Regions from separate parts of the Alteromonas sp. MTD1 genome, predicted to be linked through region 4. Evidence: predicted binding sites of a transcription regulator. Region 4 holds the regulator's gene; each other region holds the start of a gene.

The links. The regulator sigma-54, encoded in region 4, starts transcription at its own class of promoters, with help from an activator protein. The targets are predictions, from matches to a motif close to GTTGGCACGNNNNTNGNNT.
Region 1: the regulator sigma-54 is predicted to act here: its motif matches at 2,777-2,795, upstream of flgA (flagellar basal body P-ring formation chaperone FlgA).
Region 2: the regulator sigma-54 is predicted to act here: its motif matches at 2,350-2,368, upstream of dps (DNA starvation/stationary phase protection protein Dps).
Region 3: the regulator sigma-54 is predicted to act here: its motif matches at 2,935-2,953, upstream of flgF (flagellar basal-body rod protein FlgF).

What each region holds. Positions count from the first base shown of each region.
Region 1 is NZ_BTGG01000005.1:192,944-197,629, forward strand. Features, by position in the region: gene ACGHAV_RS08440 (flagellar assembly protein T N-terminal domain-containing protein) at 1-170, opposite strand, end outside; gene ACGHAV_RS08445 (LPP20 family lipoprotein) at 440-913, shown strand; gene flgN (flagellar export chaperone FlgN) at 1,009-1,440, opposite strand; gene flgM (flagellar biosynthesis anti-sigma factor FlgM) at 1,461-1,793, opposite strand; gene flgA (flagellar basal body P-ring formation chaperone FlgA) at 1,896-2,612, opposite strand; gene ACGHAV_RS08465 (chemotaxis protein CheV) at 2,815-3,744, shown strand; gene ACGHAV_RS08470 (CheR family methyltransferase) at 3,760-4,590, shown strand.
Region 2 is NZ_BTGG01000004.1:286,617-291,302, forward strand. Features, by position in the region: gene recN (DNA repair protein RecN) at 1-1,430, opposite strand, end outside; gene dps (DNA starvation/stationary phase protection protein Dps) at 1,768-2,277, opposite strand; gene nadK (NAD(+) kinase) at 2,540-3,415, opposite strand; gene ACGHAV_RS07425 (iron-containing alcohol dehydrogenase) at 3,611-4,686, shown strand, end outside.
Region 3 is NZ_BTGG01000005.1:197,965-202,650, forward strand. Features, by position in the region: gene flgB (flagellar basal body rod protein FlgB) at 1-207, shown strand, start outside; gene flgC (flagellar basal body rod protein FlgC) at 210-632, shown strand; gene ACGHAV_RS08485 (flagellar hook assembly protein FlgD) at 664-1,350, shown strand; gene flgE (flagellar hook protein FlgE) at 1,365-2,750, shown strand; gene flgF (flagellar basal-body rod protein FlgF) at 2,992-3,735, shown strand; gene flgG (flagellar basal-body rod protein FlgG) at 3,781-4,569, shown strand; gene flgH (flagellar basal body L-ring protein FlgH) at 4,582-4,686, shown strand, end outside.
Region 4 is NZ_BTGG01000008.1:229,502-234,187, forward strand. Features, by position in the region: gene rapZ (RNase adapter RapZ) at 1-187, opposite strand, end outside; gene ptsN (PTS IIA-like nitrogen regulatory protein PtsN) at 258-701, opposite strand; gene hpf (ribosome hibernation promoting factor) at 715-1,002, opposite strand; gene ACGHAV_RS12660 (RNA polymerase factor sigma-54) at 1,032-2,525, opposite strand; gene lptB (LPS export ABC transporter ATP-binding protein) at 2,601-3,326, opposite strand; gene lptA (lipopolysaccharide transport periplasmic protein LptA) at 3,329-3,883, opposite strand; gene lptC (LPS export ABC transporter periplasmic protein LptC) at 3,852-4,430, opposite strand; gene kdsC (3-deoxy-manno-octulosonate-8-phosphatase KdsC) at 4,427-4,686, opposite strand, start outside.

The sequences.
Region 1 (4,686 bases), on a different contig from region 4:
TCAGTCGCTACGCGTTTTGCTTGGGCTCTATTGCCATCAATAACCTTCGCCTGCCCCTTTGCCTCGAACCAAGCGGCATGGCTTTGCCCTCCGTTTAAGAAAAGTAGGCAAGTTAGCGCCATTATTTTCATCATGAAAGCGATATTAAGCATAGATTTAGCATGTAGCACATGGCACCTCTGCATAACTAGTTTGTGCTTTGCCACTGGCTTTTTATATACAAAGCAAGTGTCATATTGAATTTCGTTAACAAGCTATGCCAGAACAGTGCCAGAAAAGCGCCATAAAAAAGTAAACGAGAGCTGGACTAAAGCTGGCTTAAAACAAACGGGCTTACTTTTTGCTTACTTTTATGAAGTCAAATTAAACGCCGTTTCTTTGTAAAGGAAACAGTTAAAGGCCTCAGTGCTTTGTAAGGAGTAACCTTATGTCGTTACCAATGTTTTTGCGCATGCGCTCTGTGTGCAGGTTTGCAGCGATTGCCGTCGTTTTGGGAATAACCGGCTGCGGGATAATCGACAAACATGTCGAGTATGAAACCATCGAGCCCGACACTTACCCAACGCTCACGGCAATAGGCTATGCGCCTATAATGTCTCAGCGAGGAGAAAGCGACAGTGTAAAACGCATTATGGCGATGAAAGCGTCCAAACTTGATGCTTACAGAGAGCTTGCTGAACAGGTTTATGGTCAGAAGCTACAGGGCGATCAGGTGTTATCCAGCCTGGTTGTTGAAAGCGAAACCCTAAGAGCATCAGTAGAAGGTGTTATTCGTGGTGCGAAAGTTGTGAAAGCTTACCCTGTAGGTGATGACACGTATGTTACCGAACTATCGTTAGATATGAAGCAGGTATATGATTTGTATTTAACCACTGCAAAGCCAAGAAGGGTCAGGGAAGTTAAGTATTACTAACAAGTAATGTTTAGTTAATAGGTTGTAGCAAGTAGAATCAAAAAACGCCCATCAGGTGGGCGTTTAACGTTGAACGCCTTAAATCACGACCACGTTTAGGCGCTTACCCCCGAACCTAAAGTTCCACCTTTAGGTTTGCCTTTTTTGTCATAAGTCAGCGACTCTTTTGCTCGCACTTCCATCATCAAATTCCGCAAATGTGTGAGGCGTAGCTGTCCTTGCTCAACGGCTTTTTGATTAACTTGAGTGCGATACTTGCAGTCTTCTAACAGTGATTTGGCTTGCTCCATCAGCGCGTCGTCTTCAGCTTGCATACTGCCTTGAGCGCTAATAGCATTTTCAATTTCAACGTCAGTTTTCTGTATAACTTCTAACAGCTGTGTTTTGTCATCAAGCAGTTTCATCAATGGCTCTGCTTCGCGTGAGCTAATAAGCTGCAGCTCTTTCTCAAGCACTGCAGCAAGAGTAGAAAGGTGTTCAACCTGTCTTTTTAAAAGCTCTGAAACAGATGATGTTTGTGACGTCACACAGTGTCCTTAACAGTGAATTACTTTGAACTAAAAATCTCAGATTCCAGCTTTGCTATTTTATTCGCTAAAACCTCTGGATTTACTCGATACTCGCCGCTTTGAATCGCTTTTTTAAGGCGATCAACCTTTTCTTGGTTTACTGGCGCTTCAGAGCCTTTTTTCTGAACCTGATTTAACTGTTGTGCAGATTGCGTCAATGAAACTGAATCTTGACGTGGTGCTGCGGGCGCAGCCGCTGCATTTTGTGCAGACGTTTGCTGCTGAGATTGCTGCGTTTGATTTTGCTGAGCAACCTTACCATTATCAACAGGGGTTTTGGGTAATCCATTGTTTATATTGTTAATTGCCATTTTAATTCCTCACTACCTTTTTGCCTCTGTAAGAGGTATCGGCCGCAGAGCCTTTTTCTTTAGCCTTTTTCTCAACAAAAAGGAACGTATTGAGAGCCTCAATCACAAGTGTATCACGACTTCTTCCGAACTGGCGACTCTTGCTACTACCGCTTTCTGGCTACTGGCGTTAATAACCTTGATACTGTCGCCTACAACACCGTCCTGTTGGGCAATTCCAGCTGTTTTTACTCTCATTCCTGCAACTTCAGCGGTAATTGTAATGCGATCGCCCTTACAGATAAAACATAGCATATTAGCTTGTACTGCTTGTCCGTTGGTTGCTCTGCGCTTCATGCGGGCACCTACCACACTATCGATGTCACTAAATGCGGTGTGGCGTAGTCGCTTAACATCAATTTTAGCAAGCGTTAAATTTGAAGATGTGAGCACGGTACCAGGGCTGACGGCACCTTGTAGCACCACTATTTCTTTTGTCCTAGTCACCTGGCCACTAGTAAACAAGTACCAGTCGTTGTTTCGGCAGCTTACTCTTACAGAGATATACGATTGAGCCAGTGCTTCCTCTGACGCATTGTACTGAAACCCGGTAGGGCAGTTGGGTATATTTATTCGTTCATCAATTTCCACTATTGATATATCAAGGTCGGTGTCGCCAGACGCTTCATTAAGCTGCGATAGTAAATATTGTTTGGCTCCTTCCTCCACTTCGGCGTGTTGTGAAGTCGATGCCGTCGCGGTTGCTGAAATAAACAACAGCGCTGACACAGCCCAAAATTGAGCAATATTGAAATGTAGGCGAATATTTGTTTGTTTCATCGTAATTTTTCGTGTTCAGTTAGTGAGTTATTGACTATGCTTAATAATCTCAACGCAGCAAACGCGCTTAAGTAACACTCTGTTTGGCCGATAACCAACAAAGCGTCATTTTTCTGTCGTTTAACCTGCAAAAATTTAGTGATATTGTCTATCTTTAACATAAGAGGCAATGATCGTGCCCAGTATTATTTAGAGGTGACTTATGTCGGGGATTTTAGATTCAGTAAACCAGCGTACACAGCTCGTTGGTCAGAATCGCTTGGAGCTATTGCTGTTTAGACTCAATGGGCGTCAGCGTTTTGGAATAAACGTGTTTAAGGTACGAGAAGTACTGCAATGCCCACCTCTAACCGCAATGCCTAAATTAAATCCTTTGGTGCGTGGCGTAGCGCACATTCGTGGTCAAACTATATCGGTTATCGACCTTAGCATGGCAACCCGAGGCAAAAAAATTGAAGACCTTAAAAACGCTTTTATTGTGATTGCCGAATACAATCGTTCGGTACAAGGGTTTTTAGTTGGTGCCGTAGAGCGCATTATCAATACCAACTGGGATGCTATTATGCCTCCACCTCAAGGCACAGGTAGAGCGAGTTACCTTACTGCAGTCACCGAAGTTGAAAACGAGCTAATTGAAATTTTGGACGTTGAGAAGATCCTTAACGAAATATCTCCTCTTAATGCGGAAGTGAGCAATGATGTAGCTGATAGCCTGACCACAGAAGGCCAAGAGAATAAAATTATATTTATTGCCGACGACAGCGCTGTTGCGCGCAACCAAGTTAAAAAGGCACTTACTGCGCTTGGCCTCGAAATGGAATTGGCTAAAAACGGTTTAGAAGCCTTGAATCGTTTAAAAGAGATCGCTGAGGAGTACGGTGACGTCACGAATCGTGTGGGTGTTTTGGTTTCTGACATTGAAATGCCTGAAATGGACGGCTATACCTTAACTGCAGAAATTAAAAATACCCCTGAGCTTCAGAAACTGCATGTTGTATTGCATACGTCATTAAGCGGTGTATTCAACCAAGCAATGGTTCAAAAAGTGGGGGCTGACGACTTTATCGCTAAATTCCACCCAGATGAGCTGGCAACTGCGGTTCAAAAGTGGTTGATGACTGAATGTGAATAACGGAGCATAATGCGATTGGCCAATAAAGAAGTATCGCCAGAAAGCTACCTAAAATTTCGAGAATTTCTCGAAAAGCAATGCGGCATCGTGCTTGGCGACAGCAAGCAATATCTAGTACGAAGTCGCCTTGCCTCACTCCTGTATAAACACAAATACGAATCTGCAGATGAATTAATAAGTGTTGTGGTAAGAGGCTTCGACCGCAACCTTCTGCAAGATGTAATTGACGCAATGACCACTAACGAAACCCTTTGGTTTCGTGACAACTATCCGTTCGACCTACTGGTAAAAGAGCTGTTACCCAGCCTAGCGTCGCAGAACAGAAAGATTCGAATTTGGAGTGCAGCATGCTCGTCTGGTCAAGAACCGTACTCTATTGCTATGTCGGTGCTTGAATTTCAGCGTCAGCGTCCAGGTACACTTCGCTCTGGCGTTGAAATAGTTGCGACAGACCTTTCTTCTGAAATGCTTAAAAAATGTGAGTTAGGTATCTACGATGAGCTTTCATTAGCGCGAGGCTTGTCAGCGGGACGACGGGAAATGTTTTTTCAAAAAAATGACGCGGGCGCTATGCAAGTGAAACCTGAAGTAAGAAAAATGGTGAGCTTTCGAAGCTTAAACCTACTGTCAAGCTATGCCGCACTCGGACGTTTCGATATTGTATTTTGCCGCAATGTGCTTATTTACTTCTCGCCAGAAGTAAAGCAGCGCATACTGCAACAAATTGCCGGACAGCTGCAAAGTGACGGTGTACTTTTCCTTGGCGCATCAGAATCTATCAGTGCCGCGAGTAACTCCTACAGCATGGTTAAGTGCAGCCCTGGCTTGTACTATCAAAAAAAGTAATCTACCTAAATGGTCTGAAATATAAAGCTTTTTTGTATTTCAGACTCACCTGCATCCCTTTTGAATTTCCGTCAAAAAACATTTTGGCATCTGCCT
Region 2 (4,686 bases), on a different contig from region 4:
ACAATCGATGCTGTAGGACCACTAATACCAGTATCTACTTCATCAAAAATCATTGTAGGCGTCGTATGATTGTCACTGGCAATAACTTGAATTGCCAAACCAATTCTTGAAAGCTCACCGCCTGACACCACTTTTTCAAGTTTATCTGCATCCTGGCCAGGGTTGGTAGATACATTAAACTCTATATTGTCTAAACCTGTGCTTGAGGGCTTTTTAAATTCGTCGTACAACACGTCTATGGCCACTTTTGCATGTGGCATATTCATTTGTTGTATCTGCGCTTCAATGTCTTTTGCTAAATTGACTGCTGCACATGAACGACTTTCAGACAACGCTTTCGTTGCAGCAAGATATTGTGCATGCATGTTGTCTACTTCTAACTCAAGAGTGCCCAGTAACGTTTCTTGTTCTCCTAGCGCACTAAATTCGCTTGCTAGCATTTGGTGATGTTGGAACAAGGCTTCTGGCATTACCGCATGCTTTCTGGCAAGTTCCATGGCTTTGGCATAGCGCGCCTCTACTTGCTGCAGCCGAAGTGGGTCAATTTCTAACTGATCGCAGTAGCTACGAAGCTCGCTCGCTGCTTCTTCAACTTGTATAGAGGCTTCGTTTAGAAGGCTTATAATTGGCGTAAGGCTTGCGTCGTGGGCTTCTAGTTCACCTAATCGCTCAATACTATTTTGAATGACTGCTAGCGCATTCCCCTCGTCGTTTTCATACAGGTTGTAAACGCTGGTTTGAGCTTGTTCAAGTAAGCTTTGCCCATTACTTAGGCGCTTGTGTTCTACTTCAAGCTCTTCAAACTCACCCTCTTCAATAGCAAATTCGTCAAGCTCTTGTACTTGATAAGTTAATAGCTGAAGTCTGTCTTCTCGTTGTTGTGCTTGTTCTTTTAACGATTGCAGCATACGCTGCTTTTCTTTCCAGTTTGAATATGCGTGTTCAACGGTATCTATTTGACTGGTGTGTTTTGCGTAGGTATCAAGAAGCGAGCGTTGATGGTCTTCTTTCAATAACTGCAAATGTGTATTTTGGCCATGGATAGCCAGCAAATATTGGCCAAGCCCTTTTAGCTGCTGCAGCGAGGCGGGAACACCATTAATAAAGGCTTTAGAACGGCCTTCTTTTGACACAACGCGTCGAACAAAACAGCTATTTTCGTCTTCATCTGATGTAAGTTCATGTTCATCGAGGTATGTTTTAGCAGCCGAATTACCTGAAAGCGAAAAATGCGCAATGATTTCAGCTTTTGCTGCACCTTTTCTTACGGCATTGGCGTCGGCGCGCTCTCCAAGGCACAGGCTTAAAGCGTCTATTGCAATTGATTTACCCGCACCAGTTTCACCGGTAATAGCCGTTAAACCATCTTCTAGCTGAACAGACAGCTGCTTTACTACGGCAAAGTTAGAAATTGATAAATGCGCCAACATAACTACACCCTCAAAATAAACATGATGATATATACAGTATGTGTAAATATATACAGTATTTTTTGTGTGTAAAGTGAAGATTGAAATTAAAAAGGCTTACAAGTGATGTTATAGAAGTAAGTTGCTGATATTAATAGTTTAAATTTTTTAGGGCTTAAAGTCTGCTGATTAAATCTTTTTCGTTTTAAGCATTAACGCGTTAAACAGTACTGTTGAACACTGTACAGCATTTTTGTTTCGTGAGGTAAATAGGATTACGTATTTTCTTAAATGGAAAAATCATAAAAAAGGAGAGGGCAATCCTCTCCTTTTCAACAATTCAAAAACCTTTAAGCATTTATTGCTGTAGTTCACCGTCGCTCGATTCGATGTGTGCACGTACAAACCATTGAAATTGCTCTAAATCAGCTAGCTGTCCTGTAATCATGTCCTCAGATACAGCGTCTAGTTCGCCAATGGTTTCAATGGCAGCACGATGATCGCCGTTTACGCCATCGTATACTGCATCCAGCGCTTTCAAATGGTCCATTACCAAGCCTTTACCAATGCTGTAGTCATCCCAGCTTCGGCCCTCTACAATTGCTTTCGGTGTACCTTTTGGCACGCCACCTAATGTTGCAATGCGTTCGGCAATAGTGTCTGTCATATCACGCACCGCATCAACTTGTGGGTCTAACATTTCGTGTACACCGATGAAATTTGGACCCACTACATTCCAGTGAATGTGTTTCAATGTTAGTTGTAAGTCCAGCAATGCAGTTAAACGCTTCTCCAATACCTCAATGGTTTTCGCAGCCGCATCGTTATCCATACCTGGTGCTGTAAATTTGATATTGGTATTACTCATGACATCTCCTGATTATCTAGTGTAAAAGTGTTTAAGCCGTTGTAAACACGACTAAACTCGATGTAGAAGATGTTGCAACGCGTGTGCCGACAATACAGCTTTTTATAAGCTCATGAAACGCATGGAAAAAACGCGGTAGGTTAAAAAGTCTTTATTTTTCAATGCGCTAAAGGTGAGTAAAAGGTACAGGGGCATGTAAGAAGTGCAGAGCGCTACCGTCTTTAGTACGTTAAACCACAAACGAAGCGCATTTCAACTTGAATTAATATAATTTACTGCCCCAGCCCAGCTTTTTACGTAACACGTTAAAGTAACTGTAGCCCTTAGGGTGAACAAGGTGCAGCTTGTCGGCGCTTTTGTTTATTCTTATTTCGTCGCCAGGAAGCACTGGAAGGACAATATGGCTGTCGCAGCTCACCTGCAGTGAATCGCTGTTTACTTTAGACACCTTCATCGATACCTGGCTATCGGCATCAACCACAATTGGGCGGCTGCTAAGGGTGTGCGGAAACATAGGTACCAGTGTTAATGCATCTAATTTGGGCATTATAATTGGCCCGCCAGCAGAAAGAGAATAAGCGGTAGAGCCTGTTGGCGTAGCAACAATAAGACCGTCGCTACGCTGACTGAAAACAAACTGATCGTCGATGTAAATTTCAAACTCCATCATGTGTGCTACTTTGCCATGATGCAGAACCACTTCGTTCATTGCGGAATTATTACTTTTAAGTTTCTCGTGTCGATACACTTCCACTTCTAGTAAGAAACGCTTTTCTACTACGCAGTCACCGGTGAATATTAAGTCTAATTGTTGAACAATCTCGTCGGGATGAATATCGGTTAGAAAGCCCAGATTGCCGCGGTTAACACCAACAACGTGAATATCGAAGCGCGCAAGCACGCGTGCTGCTCCCAACATACTTCCATCGCCACCTACAACAACCGCTAAATCGGCTTCTTTGCCTATGGTCACTAGGTTGCAGCTTCGAAAGTTGTCTGTTTCGAGTTCTTCTGCAATACATTCTTCTACCAATAATGAACACCCTTTGGCCAGTAGATATTCTGCAAGAATATTTAGACTGTCGTGGGTGGCGGCGTGTTGAGGTTTTCCAATTAAAGCAACGGTTTGATAGGGCATGGAACGCAACTATCCTTTCATTTCCAATATTTGGACAGTAGCACAGGTTTTTTGCAAAATAAAAGCGTTTAGCGTGCAATTACGCGTATTAATGACGTCTTATTTTCTTTATTTATTTCATTGGCGAGTAAATAGACGATACTGTTACAAGAAACATCAGCTTTGCTGTCAGGCATTAAATTTAAGGAGTTGTTTATGTCACATCATATTTTGCTGCCAAGAATGATGGAAATCGGAAAGGGCGCAAGTGAAAAAGTGTCTGACATACTTGCAAGCCTTCATTGTAGCAAGCCGCTTATTGTCACAGATAAAATGATGGTTGAGCTTGGTTACGCTGAAAAAATAACAGCACAGCTTGCGGACATTGGAATAGTGGCTGATGTTTTTGCCGACACGGTTCCCGAGCCTACAGTGTCTTCAATTGAGTTTGGCGTATCTATGGTGCGGGAAAATGAGTACGACTGCATTGTTGCGCTTGGTGGGGGCAGCCCAATTGATAGCGCTAAAGCGATTTCCATACTTGGGAAATACGGTGGTCAAATGCGTGACTATAAATTTCCAACCGTTACTGATGCAGCTGGATTACCTATTATTGCAATACCGACTACAGCCGGTACTGGGTCAGAAGTTACTCGTTTCACTATTATCACCGATGAAAAAACAAGTGAGAAAATGCTGTGTGTAGGGCGTGGTTTTATGCCAACCGCGGCACTGGTCGATTACACGTTAACGCAAAGTTTACCTCAACGAGTTACTGCCGATACTGGCATAGATGCACTAACACACGCTATTGAGGCGTTTGTTAGCAAAAAAGCGAACCTTTACAGTGATGCACAAGCCTTGTCTGCCATGGCGCTTATCGCCCCAAATTTGCGCGCTGTTTTCGTAGATGGAAATAACGAGCAGGCACGAGAAGCGATGATGTTGGGTTCTACTTTAGCGGGTATTGCATTTTCCAATGCATCTGTTGCACTTGTACACGGTATGAGTAGGCCTATTGGTGCAGCGTTTCATGTACCTCATGGGTTATCAAACGCCATGTTGCTTCCAGCAGTTACCGCTTTTTCGTTGCCAAGTGCAGCAACTCGATATGCAATGTGTGCACGAGCGATGGGGGTTGCTTCTCAAGCCGACGCCGACGATGTTGCAAATGAAAAGCTGCTGCAAGAGCTAAACGCATTAAATGCGGATCTGCAGGTTCCCACACCTGCAGATTTTGGGATAGATAAGGCTGACTTTTTTGCCATTGTGGATAACATGGCTGAACAAGC
Region 3 (4,686 bases), on a different contig from region 4:
AGCGGCAATTCTGCGTCGGCAGCGGCAAATTTTGACATGCAGTACCGTGTACCCACACAGCCAGATACTGGCGATGGTAATACGGTAGAAGTACAAGCAGAAAGAAATCGTTTTCTAGACAATGGTTTGCGTTACCAAGCCAGCCTTGAATTTATTAACGGTAAGGTCAAGGGTATGAAAAAAGCGCTCAGCTCAGGAGGACAGTAATCATGGGCCTATTTAATGTTATGTCAATCTCAAGCACAGGTATGGAAGCGGAAAACGTTCGCCTTAATACCACGGCAAGTAACATTGCTAACGCAAACTCTGTGAGCAGTAGTTACGATGAAACTTATCGAGCTCGTCATCCTGTATTTGCGACAGCGCTTCAAGATGCGATGCATAACCAGTCCAAAGGCACAGGGGTCCAAGTTAGAGGCATTGTTGAGAGTGATGCGCCTCTTCAAGTTGAGTATTCGCCTAATAACCCTATGGCTGACGCAGATGGTTATATTTACAAGCCAAATGTGAATATTGTCGAAGAAATGGCAAACATGATGTCGGCATCAAAAGCATACGAAACTAACGTGCAGGTAGCCGACACTACCAAACGTATATTCCGTCGAGTGTTGCAACTTGGTCAAGGGCAATAATCTGCCGCTTGGTTAATGTGAGGAAATATCAGTGAACACGATAAATAACACCGGTTTAAACAACGACCTTTACTGGCAAGAAGAAACCGTAAAAGTTGCAGATGGCACCGAGCAGCAGCTTACGCAGGAAGATTTCTTTGCGATGCTGACCGAGCAACTTGCCAACCAGGATCCAACTAAGCCGGTAGATAACGACCAGATGGTTGCCCAGATGACCTCATTTACCATGGCAGACGGTATCTCTAACTTGAACGAAAAGTTTGAGGCATTTGCGACGTCGATGACGTCTAACCAAGCACTGCAGGCGTCTAGTCTTATTGGGCAAAACGTTTTGGTTCAGGGCAATGTGGGCTATCAAGCTGCTGAAGGCGACGGTATTTCGGGTGTTATTGTTAACGACAAGACAGTACAGAACATGACAATCACCATCGAGAACCAGTTTGGTGAGGTGATTAAGACCATTGATGCAGGCACGCAGGCGGCTGGTAATATTGAGTTTGAATGGGATGGCAAAGACAAATTCGGCAATGCCATGCCGCCAGGTGAATATGTAGTAAATGCTAACGCGGAGCTTAATGGTGAAGGGGTGCAGTTAAACACCGCCATTAATCGCCACGTTGGAAGTGTAAGTTTGGCTGGAAGCAGCCAAGGCGTAATTTTGAATTTGGATGGTGATGTCAGTATCAATCTTGATGACGTCATTCAAATCGGCAGTTAGTAGGAGAATCAATAATGTCTTTTAATATTGCACTGAGTGGCGTATCAGCCGCACAAAAAGATTTGGATGTAACCGCCAACAACATCGCAAACGTAAATACGGTTGGCTTTAAAGAATCACGCGCAGAGTTCGGTGATGTATATGCTGCATCACTGTTATCTGGTGGTAAAACCAAAGTAGGTGATGGTGTTCTAACACAGGAAGTTGCACAGCAATTTTCTCAAGGCAGCTTACAGTTCACCAACACTGCATTGGACTTAGCAATTACCGGCAACGGTTTCTTCACTACAATACCCGAAATTACGTCTAGAGATTTTTCTTTTACGCGTGCAGGCCAATTTAAATTAGATAGTGATAATTTTGTTGTTAATAGTAATGGCGACAACTTAATGGGATTTCCTGTAAACAGTGATGGTACAAGTTCTTCGGTAGCACTGAGCACAACAGTACCTGTGCGAATTCCCGACTCATCAGGTTCTCCGCAGCAGACTTCAGAAGTTGACATTAGAATGAACTTACCTGCCGGTGATGCAGCATTAAATCCTGCTGATTTTAATCCTGACGATCCGCTTACTTATAATGCTGCAACCTCAGTCACAGTGTATGATTCATTAGGCGATAGCCACGTCATGACATACTACTTCATAAAAGACGGGACACCAGGCGTAAGTAATGAATGGTTTGTTGCTACTGCAGTGGATGACACACTGGTAGATATGACCGACTCAAATGGCCTAGACACTGACCCCGCAACTGCTGTTAACGCAGTAGGCGCAAACACTGGGAATGCGGTAACTGCCTCTAAACTTATTTTCTCTCAAGGTGGTGATTTCATTAACATGGAAACGCCTGACGGCTTGCCAACTCTTGATTTCAAAATGCAGACAGAGGCGCTAGGTGCCACTATCCTGTCCAATGGATCAGATCCAACACAGCAAATTGGTATCGACTTTAACCTTGATGTTAATGGTGCAACACCAAATGAGCCAACACAGTTTGCTTCTGCATTTGAAGTAACGTCGTTGGAACAAGATGGCTTGCCAGTTGGCCGTTTGACAGGAATCGACATCGGTCCTGACGGGTTAGTTCGAGCTACATTCTCAAACGGTACATCGGAACCAATTGTGCGTGTAGCGCTTGTGCGATTCTCAAACGAACAAGGCTTAACACAAGAAAGCAGCACGCAGTGGAAAGAAAGTATTCTTTCTGGTGAAGCGCTAGCTGGTGAGGCGACTACAGGTACATTTGGTGAAATTAACTCATCTGCGCTAGAGCAGGCGAACGTTAACTTAACCACCGAGCTTATCGACATGATTATTGCTCAGCGTAATTTCCAGGCCAATTCAAGAGCGCTTGAAGTCAATAACTCGCTGAATCAGACAATTCTGAATATCCGATAATACTGATATTTCAAAATAGTTTTATCCCACGATAGTAAGCGGCATAGCCATTCCGCTTACTGTCGTTTTTTGTTGTTTCACGATAGAAAAATAGACATTTTAATCACTTCTATCTTTTATATTTTTCTATAAAAATCATTTTCATAAGTAAAAAATTCACTCTTGTTGCTTTAAAAAAGTACACGTTGGCACTGCCCTTGCAAAATCAAGTGTAAGGTTTAATCAGAGTCAAAAGTCAGTCATGGACAAACTTCTCTACATTGCAGCAAGCGGTGCTTCTCAAGATTTATTGGGTACGGGTGTACGTGCTAATAACCTTGCGAACGCACAAACAACCGGCTTTCGTGCTCAGCTTGAGCAGGCCAGGTCAATGCCCGCCTATGGTGAAGGCTTACCAACGCGTGTTTTCTCTATGACTGAAAGCCCGTCAAACAACTATGAATCTGGCCCAATGATTAAGACCGACCGAGATCTGGATGTTGCTATTCAAGGTGACGGTTGGTTTGCCGTTCAAGATGAAAACGGCCAAGAGGCTTACTCGCGAGACGGTAATTTCAAACTTGGTGATGACGGTATTTTGACAGATGTCCACGGACGCATGGTGCTAGGCGACAATGGACCCATCTTTTTACCTGTGCCGCTGGACAATTTAACCATCGCATCTGATGGCACTTTATCTATGCGTCAGCTTGGCGCGCCTGCCAACGTTATTGAAGACGTTGGCCGCTTAAAACTTGTAAGTCCAAATTATGCAGACATGGAAAGAGGCTATGACGGCCTGTTTCGTATGGAAGACGGATCAGTGGCGCCAGCGAACGCCAACGTAAAAGTGATGTCGGGCATGTTAGAAGGCTCAAACGTTAATGCGGTTGAAGAAATGGTAGACATGATTAGTTTACAGCGCCATTACGAGCTACAAGTCAAGGTCATGAAGCAGGCCGAAGAACTCGACACACGCGGCAACATGCTGCTTAGGATCTTATAAACGTATTTTTTATTCGTTGCTGTTATTGCAACGTTGGAGGTTAACATGCATCCAGCTCTGTGGATTAGTAAAACTGGTTTAGATGCTGCACAAACTGATGTCTCTGTGGTATCGAACAATCTTGCCAACGCTTCAACGGTGGGCTTTAAAAAAGACCGCGCTGTGTTTGAAGATTTGCTTTATCAGAACATCAACCAGCCTGGTGGGCGTTCATCTGCTGATACTGAGCTACCCTCTGGCCTTATGTTAGGTTCAGGCTCAAAAGTGGTTTCAACTCAGAAAGCACACACGCAAGGCAACCTTTTAACTACTGAAAACGCGCTAGATTTGTCAATTCAAGGTCGCGGCTATTTTGAAATTCTACAGCCAGATGGCACCTTGGCTTACAGCCGAAACGGTCAATTTAGCATGAACGACCAAGGCCAAATTGTAACATCGGGTGCGGGTTATCTATTACAGCCTCAGGTTACAATTCCACCTGACGCGCAGCAAATCACTATCTCTCAAGATGGTCAAATAAGCGTAAGCATTCGTGGGCAAGCTGAGCCTCAGCTTCTTGGACAGCTTAACGTTACCGACTTCGTTAACCCAACGGGCCTTCAGCCGGTAGGTCAAAACCTGTACGTTGAAACGGCATCAAGTGGCGCACCTATCCAAGGCATTCCTGGCCTGCAAGGCTTGGGTATGATTTCACAAGGAACGCTTGAGACGTCTAACGTAAACGTAACCGAAGAGTTGGTAAATCTAATCGAAAGCCAGCGACTGTATGAGATGAACTCGAAAGTTATTTCATCGGTGGATCAGATGCTTGGTCAGGTTATTCAGCAGCTGTAGGAGTGCTTTAATATGCGTATTGCAATTAGCCTTATTATTTGTGCGCTGTTGTCAGCCTGTCAAAGCACACCAGATTCCAGAGTTCAAGCGAACGACCCGTTTTACGCACCTGTGGTG
Region 4 (4,686 bases):
TTTTAGGTAGGTTTCGAACATCAATGCTTACTGCCACTTGGTCGTATTCATCAACCACAGTGTGGGTTAGGGTAGGCAGTAAGTTCACGGGAATATTGTCTACGCAATAGTACCCTAAATCCTCTAACGCTCGCAGTGCGACCGATTTCCCTGAGCCTGAACGACCACTGATAATAATCAGCTTCACCTTGCCTCTCCCTTTATTAAAATCTTAAGCTCGCACTGCTTATTGCAGTGAGGTTATATCTATTACGGCGTTAGCCCAGCGCTTTTACTATATCGTCGCTGGTGGTAGCGCGTCTTATTGCTTTTACGGTGTCTTTGTTGTTCAGTTTGCCCGCAACGGTGGCAAGCGTTTGAAGGTGGCCTTCAGTTTGCTCTTCCGGAACCAAAAGCGCAAAAAAGATATCTACTGGCTTTTCATCAATAGCATCAAAATCGATTGCTGGTGTACTGGTTACTACAATTGCAATAACTCTATCAAGACCAGCTAAGCGTCCATGGGGAAGGGCGATACCGTTTCCAATGCCGGTGCTCCCCATACGCTCTCGCGACATTAGGCTGTTTAATACCGTAGCGCCGTCTATATTTTCATTATTTTTAGCCGCAATGTCGGCAATGATTTCTAGAATACGCTTTTTACTATTACATTGAACCGCACACTCGGTGCGGTCCAAACTTACGATGGCTTGTATATCCATACTTAATTAACTACTAATGTTTTTTGAGTTTTTCCTTATGCTTGATTACCTGCCGGTCGAGCTTATCAACCATGCTGTCAATCGCCGCATACATGTCGGTATTTTCTGAGGATGCGAATACTTCAGCGCCACTTAAGTGAACTGTCGCTTCGGCTTTCTGATTTAATTTTTCAACGTTCAGGATGACATGCACATTAGAAATGTGATCAAAGTGACGTTCAAGTTTGCTGAACTTCGTATCGACATAATTACGCAAAGAGTCGGTGATTTCGACATGATGACCAGTAAGGTTGATTTGCATATTTCGTCTTCCTTATATTATGTAGCCCGTTAAATAAGGCTTTTGCGTTGGTTCGACGGCGGGATCGATAACGACTCCCGGTATTTTGCTATTGTTCGCCGGGCAACTTTAATGCCTTGTTCGGCCAACAATGAAGCAATCTTGCTATCACTTAGCGGCTTGCTAGGTTTTTCAGCTGCCACTAACTTCTTGATCAATGCACGTATCGCAGTAGATGAACACTCACCACCCGACTCGGTTGCTACGTGGCTCGAGAAGAAATACTTCAATTCGAATATACCGCGTGGCGTATGCATATACTTTTGCGTGGTGACGCGTGAAATAGTGGATTCGTGCATATCTACCATTTCTGCGACATCATTGAGAACCATTGGTTTCATCATTTCTGGGCCATGCTCAAAAAAGCCCATCTGTTGCTGCACAATACAATTAGCAACCTTCATTAAGGTGTCGTTACGCGACTCTAGGCTTTTGATAAACCATTTGGCTTCTTGCATGTGTGAGCGAATAAACTGCGAGTCGCTACTGTTTTTTGCACGACGACTCATTGCAGCATATTGTTGATTAACGCTAAGTTTTGGCAGGCTATCAGGGTTTAGCTCTACCACCCAGCGCCCGTTCTTTTTAGTAACCGATACGTCTGGAATAACGTACTCGGGTTCTTTAGTAACTAAAGCACTACCAGGGCGAGGATTCAAGGTTTGCAGCAAGCGCATTGCTTCGCGAAGCTGATCTTCTTTCAAACGGCTTTTACGCATGAGCGTACGGTAGTCTTTACTGCTAAGAAGGTCTGAATATTCTTCAATAAGCTGCTTGGCTTCAGCAAGCCACGGTGTGTCCTCAGAGAACTGACGTAGCTGCACCATAAGGCACTCTTGTGGAGAACGTGAGCCAGAACCAATGGGGTCGAACATTTGAATACGTTTTAACACGCACTCTACTTCATCCATTTCAATTAGCTCATCGCTGTCTTCGTCTAACACTTCCTCAGCGTTTACTGCTTCTAGAATATCTTCAAGTGACACGGTTAGATAACCCGACTCATCAATAGAGTCGATAATTGCCATGGCAATGGCTCTGTCTGTATCAGAGAAAGGGGTTAAACGCATCTGCCATAGTAGGTGTTCTTGGATATCTTCGGTAGTTTCGCCCTGAAAAATTTGTTCGTCATCACTGGCTGGGCCAGGCGCTGGCGCAGAAGAGGCCGAGTAGTATTCATCCCACGTGCTGTCTATAGGAAGTTCGTCTGGTAAATCGTTCTTTTCAAGCGCATCTCCGGCTTCTAACGTATCGCTTGAAGCCGTCGGTTGAACATCGCCACTGTCGTCGTTGTCGATGTTATTCTTTTCAACTTGAGGTTCGTCGTTGCCTTCTTCAACTTCTAAAAGCGGATTAGAGTCCAGCGCTTCTTGAATTTCCTGTTGAAGGTCAAGCGTAGAAAGCTGCAGCAGTTTGATAGCCTGCTGAAGCTGAGGTGTCATGGTAAGTTGTTGGCTAAATTTTAGCTGTAAAGATGGTTTCATCTACTTCTTATTTAAATGCTTTAAATTGAATACACCAAGAGCGAAACTGAAAAAATGACAATCCGGTTACATTAACTATAGCCTGAATTGTTCGCCTAGGTATACATCCCTAACTTTTTGATTACTTAAAACCTGTTCTGCGGTTCCCTGCGCAATTAATTCGCCATGACTCACAATGTACGCTTTCTCACAAACATCCAATGTTTCTCGTACGTTATGATCGGTGATAAGAATGCCTATGCCTCTATCACGAAGATGTTGGATGATCTTCTTTATATCATTAACTGATATAGGATCAACACCAGCAAATGGTTCGTCTAGCAAAATAAACTGTGGTTTTGCCGCCAGCGCTCGCGCTATTTCAACACGACGCCTTTCACCGCCCGACAAACTCATCCCCGCACTATTACGTATATGGTTAATATTAAATTCATCAAGTAGTGCGTCGGCTTCTTCTTCTTGTTGTTGTGAATTTAAATCTTTACGCGTTTGTAAAATAGCCATGATATTTTCATGCACAGTAAGCTTTCTAAAAATAGACGCTTCCTGCGGGAGGTAGCCAATTCCGCGGCGTGCACGTTCATGCATAGGTTGGTGAGTAAGCTCATTGTCGTCAATTTCAATTTTGCCTTTGTCTAGCGGAACAAGGCCGACAATCATATAAAATGTAGTGGTCTTACCAGCGCCATTCGGACCCAATAGCCCAACAATTTGCCCTGTTGATACCGATAAGCTAACGTCGCGCACGACTTGTCTTGCTTTATAGGCTTTTGCAAGGTTCTTTGCACTTAACGTCGCCATAACTATTCGTTACCTTCGTTGTCTTTTTTGTCGTCTTGAGACTTTGCTTTTCGAATGGTTTCAGGTGTAAATACGGTGGTTACTCTGCCATCACCATCGGTATCGTCACCGCCAGTTGCAAGCAATTGCTCTGTAATCATGTCGAAGGTAATGTTATCGCCTTGCACCATGCTGGTATCTTGCTTAAGTTCGGCTTTACCCGTTAGCGCAATAGTGCGGTTGACTACCTCATAACGAATTTCATTCGCCTTTGCCGAAACCGGCGTACCGTCTTCAAGCTGCTGAGAGTAGCTTGCAGGGTTTCCTCTCGCTACGAAAACTTCTCTTCCTTCGCCGTCAGTGGCGATAACTTCTACTTCGTCAGCATTAATCACTAACGAGCCCTGAGAGATTCGAACATCATCCTTAAATAATGATGTTTTATTTTTCCCATCGACAAACTGCGACTTTGAGTCCACCTTAATGGGCTTGTTAAAGTCGGCTTCGCTTGCAACAACACCGCTGCTTGCCAAGGCTAAAAGTAGGCTAGTTGCTAGGGGAATAAGTGGTTTGTACATGATCGATAAGCTCGTATTCTTGGGTGCGTAAGTTCGCGTTAAACCCATTGCTTTGAATAACATACTGTGACCCTAGTATTTCAACTGTTTGGTCTGATGTCATCTGCTTGTTGTCTAAATTTATTTGTATGTATTGCGTTGTGATGGTTTTTACAAAGTCATCACCGGTTTGATTTTCAATAACGACATTGTTTTCTAATTGAATAAGTTCGTTATTGTACAGGGTTCCTTCTACTGCCGAGACCACCCAAGGCGACGAATTGCTCTCGGTATATAGGGTGTACTTAGGCTGCTGAAATAGTACGAAACCAAGTTGGTCATAGTGCTCCATCGACGTGGCGAATACCTTATGGTTTAGCCGACCTTCTTGATTGTATAGGGTAGTAGTTAAGTTTTTAGCCTTGTAGGCAGGTTTTAGCGCGTCTGACTGTTGGCTGCCAGTGACTTCAGGCTCGTCTTCCATCCATGTCGGTAGGTACATCAACATGGCCAATATAAATAGCGCAGAAATACTTACGCCTAAACGGTTAAAGCCAAACAGGCTCATACGCTGGCTCCGAATATACCGTCAGTAACGCCTTTAGCCTGTAAAATGGTGTCAGAAATTTCTCTTACAGCACCAAAACCGCCTGGCAGGGTGGTTATCCAGTTTGCTTGTTTAGTTACAAAGGGGTGTGCATCAGCAACGGCAATCTTTATTGCTGCGTGAGTAAACATGCCGGTATCTGGCATATCATCACCTACCGTCGCTACCTCATCAGCGCTTAGTCCTAATGATTTCATTAACGATGCTAGCGCATCAG